DNA from 3 places in the Desulfobacter hydrogenophilus genome. Region 1 is predicted to be linked to each of the others. Evidence: predicted binding sites of a transcription regulator. Region 1 holds the regulator's gene; each other region holds the start of a gene.

Region 1 (4,350 bases):
ATACCGTATTTGTAGCCAAAAGACATTATGTTCAGTTTCATAATGCTTTTGAAACCGGTCTCCTTGGACACAAGACGCTGTATTTCTGCTTTAAGCTGATGCACATTGAAATTAGTAGTGTCAATGATCTGGTGGGCCAGTTTGCGGATGGCAGCCATCCCCTGTTTTTCAGACTTGATGCTGTCCAAAAGGTTCTTTTCATCTCCCAGAGGGTGGTGCCTTCGGGTTTGACTAAACCGTTTGACCAAGGTTTGGGTATCCGCTTCAAGGAATATGATGACCGGAGAAAACCCCATTTCTTCTAAAGCAGAGACGCCTGAAACAAACGTATTTGTAAAGGTTTTTGACCGCATATCCATCACAAAGGCTGCACCCTTAACCTTGGCGCTTTCTCCTAACGGAAGTTCAAGCACCTTTGGCACAAGTTCCATGGGCATGTTGTCAATGCAGTAAAAGGATGCATCTTCAAATGCCTGGGCGACAGTTGTCTTCCCGGAACCTGAGATGCCGGTGATGATATAAACCTTGAGGTTTTCCATTGTCAAAATTCTTCGTCATTCTCCAGAATGATTTGATGAATCTGTTCGGTTGAACCTGCCGATAACAGTCGTTCTTTAAACTGAGCCATTTTCAGCAGCTTTGAAATCTGGGCAAGAACTTTCAAATGCCCCCCTGTGGAATGTTCGGGTGTTAAAAGCAGAAAGAAAAGATGGACCGGTCGGTTATCCAAAGAATCAAATTCGATTCCTTTGATGCTGCGCCCAAATCCCACAGCAATAGATTTCACCGTCTCCAGTTTGCCGTGGGGTATCGCGATTCCACCGCCGATGCCTGTGGAACCTAAATGTTCCCGTTCCAGCAGGACTGCTGTAACATCTTCGATTTCGGCCCCTGCCACGGGTGAAACAGCCCGGGACAGTTCTTCTATAGCCTCCGATTTGTTTTTGGCTTTCAGGTCTGCGATAATAGCGTCCAGCTTTAGAATGTCACTGATTTTCATTGGTTCCGACCATCCTATCCTTGGGGAGCGATTAGTCCCAATTTTCCGTTATTATGTTTATAAATCACATTGACTTGTTCTGTGCGGGCATTCGTAAATACATAAAAAGATTTTTTGCCCGATTCCAGTTCAATCACCGCGTCTTCAATGTCCATGGGTTTTGTTTCAAGAGGCTCTTCAATAATATCGACCACGTCTTTGGGTAGTGGTTCATCTATGCTGAACTCCCGGGTATCGGTCAGGCTTGTCTTATTGCCTGACATGTGTTTTTTTTCTTTTTCCTTGTGTTTTGTGATTTGGCCTTTGATTTTATCCGCTAAAATATCAATGGTGGCATACATGCTTTCGGACGCTTCCTTTGCATGGATGTTAAGCGTCCCGCTGGTTAAGGTGAGTTCGGCAATATGTCTTATTTTTTCAACGCTTAAGACTACATTGGCCTCGGCCGGACCATCCAGCATCTTGTCAAACCGTTTAAGTTTTTTGTGTACATAGGATTTCAGGGAATCAGATGCTTCTATTTTCTTGAACGTGATGGTAACCTGCATAGATTAGCTCTCCCTATAGTTGTTTTCGTTTATTGGACGGCAGAATATTGAGCACCTTTCTGTATTTTGCCACGGTTCGCCGGGCAATCTGAATGTCTGACTCCTGCAGAATTGCGGCGATTTTATCATCACTTAAAGGTGCGTTGGGATCTTCATTGTCAATGAGTTGTACTATTCTCTCCTTGACACTGGCCGATGCCATGGAAGGCCCATCACCGCGCCCTATGGAACTATTGAAAAAATATTTCAACTCAAACAGTCCCTGGGGGGTGTACGCATATTTGTTAGTGGTCACCCGGCTGATCGTAGACTCATGCATTTCAATATCTTCGGCAATATCTTTTAAAATTAAAGGCCGAAGATAGGCAATGCCCTTCTCAAAAAATTCTCTTTGAAATTTTATGATGCTTTCCATGACCAGATAGATGGTTTTCTGGCGTTGATGAATGGATTTTATCAGCCAGGAGGCGGACTGCATCTTTTCATTAAGATAGGTCTTGGTTTCCTTGGGGATTTTTTTGCCGGTGGCCACAGCGTCCCTGTAGAATCTTGAAATTCTTAATTTGGGAAGGCCGTCATCGTTCATAACAATTTTGAAGTCATCACCGATTTTGTAAACGTAAATGTCAGGGGTGATGTAGGCGGGTTCATCTGTAGTAAATTTCCTGCCGGGTTTGGGTTCAAGAAATTGAATAATTTTCACTGCGGCCCGTACATCATCAACGGAAATTTTAAGGGCCTTGGCAATTTTTTTGCTGTTCCTGTTTTCCAGATTTTTTAGATGATCCGTAATGATCCGGGTGATGATCTCGTTTTCAATGCCAAGTTGCCGGACTTGAATCAAAAGCGTCTCGCACAGGTTTCTGGCACACACCCCGGGGGGGTCAAAGGTCTGGAGCACAGCCAGCACCTTTTCAACGGTTTGGATGTCGGCCTTGGCGGCCTGGGCCACTTCCTCCACGTCGGCGCATAAATATCCGTCCCGGTTCAGATTGCCAATGATGACGTGACCAAGGCGTTCCTCTGTGTCCGGCAGATCCGAAAGCATCAACTGCCACTTCAAATGCGCCTCAAGGGTTTGTTTCTCAGAGGTGAAAGCCTCGTAATTGGGGGCTTCGCTGTTTTCAGACTCCGTGTATATTCTACCGGTGGAGTTATATTCATTAATATAGTTTTCCCAATCCGTATCCGAGCGCACCCGCTCTTCAATCGTAACTTCCTTGACAGGGGCTTCGGTTTCGGTTTCCCGGGTTTCGGTTTCCTGGGCAGTGATGGCTTTGTCAGAGGTTTCATCAATGGAGACTTCGTCAAGCGCCGGATTTTGCTCCATTTCCTGCTGGATCATTTCGGCAAGTTCAAGCCGGGATAGCTGAAGCAGTTTGATGGCTTGCTGGAGCTGGGGTGTCATGACCAGCTGTTGAGTCAATGCAAGGCTTTGTTGTAATCCAAGTTCCATGATTAAAGTCTAAAGTTGTCTCCCAGGTAAATTCGTTTGGCTATTTTGCTTGAAATAATTTTTTCCGGCGGACCTGATTCCATAACCACGCCCTGGCTCATGATGTAAGCTGTGTCGCATACGCCTAATGTTTCCCTGACATTATGGTCGGAAATTAATATTCCGATGCCTTTGTTCGTAAGCTGGGATATAATCTGCTGGATGTCAATGACAGCCAAAGGATCAATACCGGCAAAGGGTTCATCCAGCAGGATGAACAAGGGATCTGTTGCAAGCACCCTTGAAATTTCCAGACGGCGTCTCTCTCCACCGGATAAGGAGGCAGCCTTTTGACCGGCTAAGGCCAGTATCCCCAGTTCTTCCATCAGGTTTTCGGCTTTTTGGTTGATATTCGTAACTTTTTTATCAATAACCTCCAGAATGGCCGTTATATTTTCCTTGACGGTCAGTTTTTTGAATATAGACATCTCTTGGGGTAGGTAACCAATGCCCTTTCTTGCCCTCACATACATGGGGTCTCGGGTAATATCCTCCCCGTCAAGATGAACAGTTCCTTTTTCCGGCCGGATCATGCCAACGGTCATATAGAAGGTGGTGGTCTTGCCGGCACCGTTAGGGCCCAAAAGCCCGGTCACCCGGCCCTGGTCCACACTCAAGCTGACCTGATCCACTACGGTTTTACCGCCATAGGTCTTCACAAGATTTTCCAGTACCAATCGACTCATCTATAAAGACCCGTCTTGGTCTTCGGCATCAAAAAAGGCTTCAACCTTGGTTTTTTCTGTACTTTCCACAACCACCCGGTTCTGGACCTTAAACAGGGTGATCTTTTTGCCGGTGATCCAGCTTTTTCCCGTAAGCAGACGGGCTTGTTCCCCGGTGAGTACCAGTATCTCATCTGCAGTGTCATAATCCGCCTGATCTGAGAATGCTTTGCGTTCCCCTTCGGTATATTCCACATTGCCCGTGGCAAGAATTCGTTTAACGTTTGACTGGCCTTCCTTTTTAGTCTTTGAGGTATGGAAAAACACCTTGACCGAATCTGCTAAAAGCACACTGTCTGCCCGAACTGCTTTCACTTTTCCCATGAATTCCACCATGGACTGGTCTTTGCTGGCGATCATTTTATCCGAAGTGATTTTCAGGTCAGCCGGCGGCTGCTGTTTATCAGCGGTTTTGTTTTCCTGGGCTGCCAAGGATACTTGTGTGAAAAGAGACAACAGTATCAGCAATAAACCCAAAGAGATATTATAATATGTTGGAATTCTGACTATTTTCACTAAAATTTCCTTCTACGTGTCCTTTTAAGATGATCAGATTCTGTTCTAGCAGGATTTCCATGCTGT
Region 2 (4,350 bases), 2.2 Mb from region 1:
TCGGCCGTCTTTTTTAACAAAGGGGTCATTGTGCTCAGAACCGCGCATCTGCGCCCCGGCAAACCCTGATCCGATTTCAAACCCCTTGGTGGCCGGAATGGAAAGCATGGCATGAGCCAAAAGTGCCTCAAGTTTATCAAATATCGGTTCGCCAAGGCCCGCCGGCACATTGGTGCAGATACATGATACCACACCGCCAATGGAGTCTTTGTCTTCTTTGGCCTGCAAAACAACCGCCTCCATGGCCTTTGCCGAATCTGCATCCGGGCAGCGGATCATGCTGGCATCCACCATGGCCCGGGTAAGATTTAAGCCATCGGTTTCCGGTGCTTTGATTTGCCCCACCTGGCTGACCCAGGCTACAATATCAATACCCAGTGCGGTGTTAAGCATCTTTTCGGCAATGGCCCCGGCACAGACCCGGCCAATGGTCTCCCGGGCAGAAGAACGGCCGCCGCCGGATGAGGCCCGGATGCCATATTTTGACTGATAGGTGAAATCCGCATGGGAGGGCCGTGGGATATCTGCCATGGATTTATAATCCCCTGGGCGATGGTCCTTATTGGGCACAAACAGGCTGATGGGTGTGCCAAGGGTCAGACCAAGTTCCGTGCCGGACTGGATGGTCACCTGGTCCGATTCCTGCCTGTCTGTTGACAAGGTGCTTTGACCCGGACGCCTGCGGTCGAGTTGGTACTGAATATCGGGTTCCGTCAAATACATGCCGGGCAGGCACCCGTCCACAACGACCCCGACTCCGGGGCAATGGGATTCACCAAAGGTTGAAACACGAAACAATTTTCCAAATGAACTTGACATGAATTTTTCCTTATATGGTCGTTTTAATTTGGTTAATTTTAATAAATCATAGTACTGCAAGTTTCACACAAAATGCATTGAAAAGCCATGAAAAGCACTGGTTATCATTATATTAATGAACCTGACTATATGAATCAATATACTTTTTCACTGTCCTTCGGTCCAGCCCGGCAATGCGGGAAACAGCTTCATAGGTGCCGTGTTTTTCATATAAGCGGGTGCAATAATGGGCAAGCAGGTCCTGGGCACTGATACGGCCGTCTTGAATTTGCCGGGTTAAAGCATCGGTTTCGGACGCTGGTGTCGGCGTCTCATTTATTTCATATGCGTTGCGCAGCACCACACGCCTGACACATTGTTCCAGTTCCCGCACATTGCCCGGCCATGGATATGAAAGGGTCAGGCTGGATTCGATATATCCAAGTACACGGGAGACAATTTCCGAAGAAGGTTGTCCCACAATACGGGTCACCGTGTGTGCCAGAAGATCCGAAAGCTCTTCAGGATCCTGGGCAATCCTTTTGTGCAGGGGCGGCACCGTGATGATATCGGAACACAGGCGATAGTAAAAATCATCCCTGAATATCTTCTTTTCCCGGATTTCCCGGATGCTTCGGTTTGTGGCGGCAATGATCCTGCCGTTAAATCTATGTTTTTCATCGCTCCCCACGGGTGAATAGACTCGCTCCTGAAGCACATTGAGCAGTTTTATTTGAACATGGGTGGACAACTCGCCGATTTCATCCAGTAGAATAGATCCATTAGGGCTGCAACGGCTAAATACCCCTTTATGGTCCTTGACAGCCCCTGTAAAAGCGCCGCGCACATGGCCGAACAACTCGGATTCAATGATGGTTTCAGGAAACTGGCTGATATTGAGCGTGGTAAAGGTATTCACAAAATTATGGGTGAACTTGTTTTCCTTTTCATCAAAGGGGATATAGCCTGAGCGCCCCATGGCCAAAGCCGCGGTTCCCTTGCCCGTGCCGGTTTCACCGAACAACATGGTGGAGAAATTTTCCATACGGTTCCATAAATACTGGTCATACATAAGGATGTCATGGGTGAACACGTTCTGCCACAGATCCCGCCGCAGTTGCTGCATGCACCGACTGCGCCCTACCAGGTGCCGGAAAATAAAATAATATGCTCGACGAAACTGATACGCCAGGGCAATGAAGCGCCGGCTCTCCTCAATACCGAATCCCCAGCCGCGCAAAAGGGCCAGGGCCTCCGGCGCAAACTGCGCTTCCAGGGACTCTTCGGCATTATCAAGCTGGCGAGTGATCAGGCTGTCGATCTGTTTTCTGAACAGGTGGAAAAAGTGAAACAGCAATACAGACCGTAAAAAATACTGATTCTCTCCCGTAAAATGACTAAGATTGATTCTGCCGCGCTTTTGTATTTGCGCCAGGCGATGCCCCACGGCCTGACACGCCTTAAGCACCCTGATTTCTTTGGGGCTATCCGGTGAAACACCTGCAATTTCAGCTTCCCGTAGAACACGATCTCTGCCGAAGGGGTTGGCAGCTCCGGCGTTGTGAACGCATTTAAAAAAATCCAGTTCTTCGGGTAGAAACTCGGTTACTTCTTTCATATTTTGATCCGACGATTAAGTTGTTGTCCATTTATTGTATGGCATGGATACATTTTTTGCACAATGGTTTATAACTCAAATTTTGTTTTTAAATAAATAAAATTTATTTTTCTTATTTATTCAGTATGTTGTCATACTTATGTAGATGCGTGGCACGATCTTTGTTTGCAATTGCCGGAGTGAACTGAAAAATAACAAGGAGAAGCCCTGTGCTTAATAGAATACTGACCACCCGCCTGCCTTTGCTGGCATATCATCCCCCAAAAACATATGATCTTGATTTTTTTAAAACCATCTGGTTGGCTGGTGCCATGCCTGTTCTGGACACGGAATTTATAAGCACATCAGAACTTTCCGACCTGCTCCGGCAGCTTAAAAATCAAAATTTGCGCCACGGTATCCGTATTTATGCGGAGGATGAAGAGATATGGGACTATTTTGAACAGCATACGGCAGATCTGCCCGAATGTGTTATTGTTGCCTATCGTAACCCGGACTCACTCATCAAACGCCAAGCGGTAAATGCTGAGATTCTGATGATGGAAATTTATGACCCTGGGCTTGAAATCATTCTAAAAGAGATCAATCCCCATGGGATCATTTTAAAAGGCAGGGAAGCCGGCGGCAGAGCATCTTCCACATCAAGCTTTATGTTAAGTCAGTATTATGCACGAAAAAGTGACCTGCCATATTTTGTCCACGGTGGCGTGGGGTTTCATACGGCACCGGGATTTTTTGTCGCCGGAGCCGCCGGCCTGGTTCTGGATGCCCAGCTCTATTTAGCTGAAGATTCACCTGTTTCCGGGACGTTTAAAGATGCCCTTGGAAAAATGGAAGAGACTGACACTGTCATTCTAGACGGCGGCGTCAACACACAGCACCGGGTGTTTGCCAAACCCGGGACAAAGATCGTCCAGGATCTGATCAAAAAAATCAGTATTAAAAAAGCAGATGGAGAGAACCTGGATTTTATTAAAATTGAAATTGAACAAAATATGGCATGCCTGGGCCAGGATAATGACGCTCCCATGCAGTCCCTGTTCTATCTTGGGCAGGACGCAGTCTTTGCCAAACACTTTGCAAAGCGCGGCAGCGGTCTGACACAAATGATTCAGGCCCTGTTCACTTCTGTGGGAGATGCCCTGAACGCTGTGGAGCAATTTGATCCCTTAAAAGAACACACTTCCCTGGCAAAGGAGCACGGCACCCGTTTTCCCATCACCCAGGGTCCCATGGCCAACATCTCCGACAACAAAGAATTTGCCAAGGCGGTCTATGACAACGGCGGTCTGCCTTTCTTTGCGTTAGGCAGTCTTCCCGTGGAGATTGCAGCCGGAATCCTGCCGGAAAAATCAGATGACCTGCCCGCATTTGGTGCCGGCATGATCGGCATCAAAGCCTTTAACCCCACCCTGGATCATCACCTGGACCTGATCAAAACCAAAAAAACCCCCTTTGCACTTTTTGCCGGTGGCATTCCGTCCCAGATCAATGAATTGGAAGCCTGCGGCACCCGGGCCTATCTTCACACCCCCATGCCCGGCGTCCTGAAAAACGCATTTGAAAAAGGAACACGGCGTTTTATCCTGGAAGGCAATGAAGCCGGCGGTCATATCGGCAGCCTGTCCAGTATGGTGCTGTGGGAACTGAGCATAGAAACCCTGCTGGATCTGCCTTCGGATCAACGGTCTGATGTGAACGTCCTGTTTGCCGGGGGCATTATCAGTGCTGCCGGGTCCCATTTCATATCCGCCATGACAGCGCTTCTGGCAAAGGAAGGGCTAAACATCGGCATTCAACTGGGCACCGCCTACCTGTTCACAAAGGAAATTGTTGAATCAGGCGCCTTAACGCCCGTTTACCAGCAGGTGGTCCAGGAACACACCCGCACCACCATCATCGGTTCCACTGTGGGGCTTAACTGCCGCACCGCC
Region 3 (4,350 bases), 760 kb from region 1:
TTAAACAACGTCTTGGGCTAATCCTAAAGGTTGACGGGACCATTGGGGTTGAGATACAAAGACACAAGAATCAATTGGAAAAAAGCCTTAAATCTCTCAAGCATGGAAAAACAACTCTGGAGAGTTACCGGCCGGCAAAGGGCAGCCCAAGCCTTCTCAGCATCAGCCGGTAGGAATTGTTTACCGCAGGAAGGCGAGAAACATGAATGTAACAGGAAATGCAATAACCAATACAGACAGACTTGACACCGGCATTCGGGGTCAGGAAACTGTTGCCGAGACAGTAAGTGCAAAAATTACTACACTGTCCGAGTTAAAGCAGGCTGAATCTTCTTCGGCAAACACCAACCGGACTGAAAGCCGGACATCTGCACAAAAAAGTAAGGATACCGGTAATCAGGCCCAATTGACCAGAAAAGATGTTGAAGATATGGTGGAAGCCCTTGAGGACTTTGCCAATACTGTTCAGACAAGACTGAATTTTAGCATTGATGACGATACCGAGGATGTGGTTGTCAAAATTGTGGACAAAGAAACCGATGAAGTCATCAAGCAATTTCCTGCAGAAGAACTTCTTGAGCTTCGTGAAAAAATGCAGGACTTAAGCGGCCTTCTTTTCAGTACGAATGTTTGATTTTTATTTTAAAAGCAGCTGCTGGTGTGAGTAAGGACTGCCCTGGAGGATCAGCTGCATCCCTTCTTTTCTTTCATTGTTAATCACAATCGGTGCCATAAAGTTCGCCGTCATATCTTCGGGTTTGCCTTTGGGGATGGTGATGATGACAAAACAGGAGAGCTCTTCCTTTCCAAATTCCCATTTAATCGTCTTATCAAAGTCCTTAACGGACAGTGTGTACTCAGGGTAGAAACGAAGGGGGTCCATGACCACAAATGCAAGATTCGGGTCATCCACACATTGAAACAAATAAAAAGGAAAGGTTTCCTTTTTTTCAAGAACAACATATCGTTTCTGCTGCCCGAATCCGGGAATACCATCCGGCATATTGATGATTTTATCACCATCAATACTCACTTCACCGAATTGCCTTGTATTAATTTTCATCACCTTTTATTTAGACTCCTTGTCCTTAGGGACTCGGGGAAAATAAATTCCACAAATTTTGCGCCGAATTTTTGTCTGTATCCAAGGCGCGTCAAGGGGAGCATATTCAAAATATGTGCCGTTTGGCGCAACGCGGGATACGGACAAAAAGGCAAGCAACATTGAGGATTTATTTTTTTTCGAGGCCCTTGTTACCTATCAGTTTGGCTGCGTTTGCAATATCAATGTTATCTGTTCCCTGGGAGGAAAGGATATTTTCCTTTTGAATGGCGTCAAACACCTCTTGCCGCAGAATAGATATTTCCCGGGGCGCATCAATACCTATCCGAATGCTGTTTTTGCCGGTTTCAATCACCTTTACGATGATGTTATTAGCAATGACGATACTCTCACCAACTTTTCGTGTTAGAATAAGCATAGGCGTAACAAACAATCCACCAGACTGACATTAATAATTATAGCGGTTGAATTCAAAAAGGCCTTACATGCCGCCTGCATTGATTTTTAAATTCATAACTGGACGTGCTATTGTTATAATCATATGTGCCATCAGAGTCAACCTTGTTCACGTTCAATTTCTCAAAAGGGATCTATCAAGCCATGCTACACCTGGGCCATGAAAAGGCAGTTGCTCTTTTTCCCCTGGGTCACCATCCCTTTGCCGGTATACCGGGTTTGTACAACATTATTTCCAATTAAATCCATAATGTTATCCACAACGGACAGGTGCTTTTTAACCTGAGTTTGATTTGATTTTATAAAATGGGCTACGATGTCTTTTTCCTTGTCAATGGTGCGCTTGATCTGTCTTATATCGCTTTTGCGTTTATTGGTCAGCGGCAGGGCATGTACCAGATGGTTCAGGGAAAAGGAATTGGGTTCTTTATCCATTTCTTTGTCCATGCCGGGAAAATGATTTTGGCAGGTCACAAGAATATTATTTCGTAATGTTTCGATTTTCCCGACAAGATCTTTTTTGGCCCTGGTTGTCTCCCAGATCATGCCAAGGTCAATGGTTCCGATTGCCTTTTTTTCAGCCTTTAATACCAGATGCAGCTCTTGGTAGCAGGCCAGTTTTTCATTAAGCAACGTTTGGATAATATCGGCAGCCTTTTTCATATCCCTTCTCCCTGTCTTATTAATATCAAATACGATATTCAGTTTTTAAGAACGAAATCAATTCACAAAATCAGGAAATATTTTCCGGTGTTCGCTTTTGTGTAGATATAAAAAGCAACTATTATGCCATATGTGTCAACAGGCTGTTGCAGAATGTCGATTTTTGTTCAAGCTCAAGACGTATGAAATATTTAACCATATGAATATATAACATATTTTGAGGATTGAAAATTTAATACAACGTAGAGATTGGACAAGAAGTGACGTTCTGTGGCAGCCTGTCAAGCTGAGTCCTGAAGCTGCTGGTATAAGAACTCCTTGAAGCCGGTTACACGACGGCCCTGGGATAAATTTTCCGTAAGATACTGGTCATGCAGGGACTGGTAGATGTCAGACGCATTGCTTTCGGGGAAAAGGCTGTCTCCGGGCAGGGTATCGCGCATGCCCTGCATCAAGGTATCGAGCATCAACGCTTCAAACCCCTGGCAGGCTTTTTCAAGGTCTTTTTCCCGTTGGAGCTGCCGGGCCGCATTTGTGGACTCCTGGGTATCCGTAACAGGCGTCATAACGCCGGGCATTTGAATTGACATAATTTTATTCCTTTGTTTTACCGAATCATGTGAACGACGTCTGAACACAAACCCGTGTTTGGACGGCTTGTCCGAGGCGCATGCCACAAAGTGGTCCGGCTGCAACGCCGCAGATAGGTGGTTTTGCGTTCAAACGTTAAAGTATCTCAAGACTGGCCTGCAACGCTCCGGCGGCCTTTATACTTTCCAGAATACTGATCAGATCCCTGGGCTGAACGCCTAAAGAGTTCAGTCCATTAACCAGTTCTCCAATTGTGGACGTGCCGGGCAGTTCCATAATATATTCGGGATTTTGTTCTTGAATAACTACGTTCAGATCCCCATGGGCCACGGCCACATTTGAAATGGTCACTTCACTGCCGATAACCACAGTGCCGGTTTTTTCATTAATCACGACCTTGGCAATGGTATCCGGGACCACCGAGAGTCCTTCCACGTCGGCAATAAACTCCGCCACATGCTCCTGTTGCATGGACTCAGGTACATTCAGGCGGATGGCGCTTGCATCAATGATTTTTGCAATGCCTTCCCCTAAAGCGGCATTGATGGTATCTCCTACCCGCCGGGCCGTGGTGAAATCGGGCCTGAACAGGGACAGGGTTAATTTCTCTTTTCCTTCCAGATGAAAGGGGATCTCACGTTCCACAGTGGCCCCGTTGATAATCCGGGCGGTGAGAAGATGACTGCTTCGGTCGTTCATTCCGGCGGGGATCGCAAGACTTACTGCGCCCTGGGCAATGGCATAAACGTTACCGTCGACCCCTTTCAGGGGCATCATTAAAAGGGTCCCGCCTTTAAGACTTGTGGCATCTCCTAATGACGAAACCGTGATGTCAATGCGGTCCCCGATCCGGGCAAAGGGTGGAATATTTGCCGTGGCCATGACGGCTGCCACATTTTTCACCTTGATTTGGCTTTTGTCAAAATGAAGATTCATCTTTTTAAGCATATTGGTCAAGGACTGACGGGTGAACAAAATATTGTTTTTATCTCCGGTGCCGTTAAGTCCTACCACCAGGCCATATCCGGTGAGTTGATTGGAACGGACCCCCTGGATGGCGGCCATGTCCTTGATTCGTGTGGCCATGGCAGGCACCGAAAGGGAAAGTACCCACAGCACGGTTCCCATAACGATCGTTATTTTTTTAAACTGATTGTTCATGATGCCCGCTCCTTTATTCTACAACTTTACCAGGGCCAGATATTATCAATTATCCGTGTTCCCCAGCCCGGTTTCTGTTTGTCGGCAAGGGCTCCTTTGCCGTAGTATTCAATGCGCGAGTCAGCTAAAGAGGTGGACTCCACCCGGTTGTCCGAATCAATATCGTCGGGTCTCACAATACCTGAAACCATGATGTACTGAACCTCATTATCCACTTTCATGGCCCTGCGCCCGAAGATGCTCAAGTTCCCGTTGGGCATGACTTCCGTAACCCGGGCCGCAACAGAGGCCGTTACCTGACCTGACCTGTCACTTGTGGCCTCTCCTTTGGTGGAATTTTCAAAACTGGTGTCAATGAGTTTGTCACCGACAGTACCGCCAAGATGGGTCACTTTTCCAAATGCATTCAAAGTCGG

What was found. The regulator sigma-54, encoded in region 1, starts transcription at its own class of promoters, with help from an activator protein. The targets are predictions, from matches to a motif close to TNTGGCACANTTTCTGCTNT.
Region 2: EYB58_RS01525 (type I polyketide synthase) is a predicted target of sigma-54. The motif match lies at 2,565-2,584, and genes of this name have one in related genera.
Region 3: flgN (flagellar export chaperone FlgN) is a predicted target of sigma-54. The motif match lies at 2,294-2,313, and genes of this name have one in related genera.

Annotation. Positions count from the first base shown of each region.
Region 1 is NZ_CP036313.1:2,563,688-2,568,037, forward strand. Features, by position in the region: gene rapZ (RNase adapter RapZ) at 1-539, opposite strand, end outside; gene EYB58_RS11345 (PTS sugar transporter subunit IIA) at 542-1,000, opposite strand; gene hpf (ribosome hibernation-promoting factor, HPF/YfiA family) at 1,015-1,548, opposite strand; gene rpoN (RNA polymerase factor sigma-54) at 1,562-3,004, opposite strand; gene lptB (LPS export ABC transporter ATP-binding protein) at 3,007-3,729, opposite strand; gene EYB58_RS11365 (LptA/OstA family protein) at 3,730-4,284, opposite strand; gene lptC (LPS export ABC transporter periplasmic protein LptC) at 4,253-4,350, opposite strand, start outside.
Region 2 is NZ_CP036313.1:339,986-344,335, reverse strand. Features, by position in the region: gene aroC (chorismate synthase) at 1-819, opposite strand, end outside; gene EYB58_RS01530 (sigma-54-dependent transcriptional regulator) at 932-2,416, opposite strand; gene EYB58_RS01525 (type I polyketide synthase) at 2,626-4,350, shown strand, end outside.
Region 3 is NZ_CP036313.1:1,804,920-1,809,269, forward strand. Features, by position in the region: gene EYB58_RS07725 (hypothetical protein) at 1-173, shown strand, start outside; gene EYB58_RS07730 (flagellar protein FlaG) at 203-634, shown strand; gene fliW (flagellar assembly protein FliW) at 638-1,063, opposite strand; gene csrA (carbon storage regulator CsrA) at 1,233-1,481, opposite strand; gene flgN (flagellar export chaperone FlgN) at 1,667-2,182, opposite strand; gene EYB58_RS07750 (rod-binding protein) at 2,464-2,772, opposite strand; gene EYB58_RS07755 (flagellar basal body P-ring protein FlgI) at 2,909-3,934, opposite strand; gene EYB58_RS07760 (flagellar basal body L-ring protein FlgH) at 3,961-4,350, opposite strand, start outside.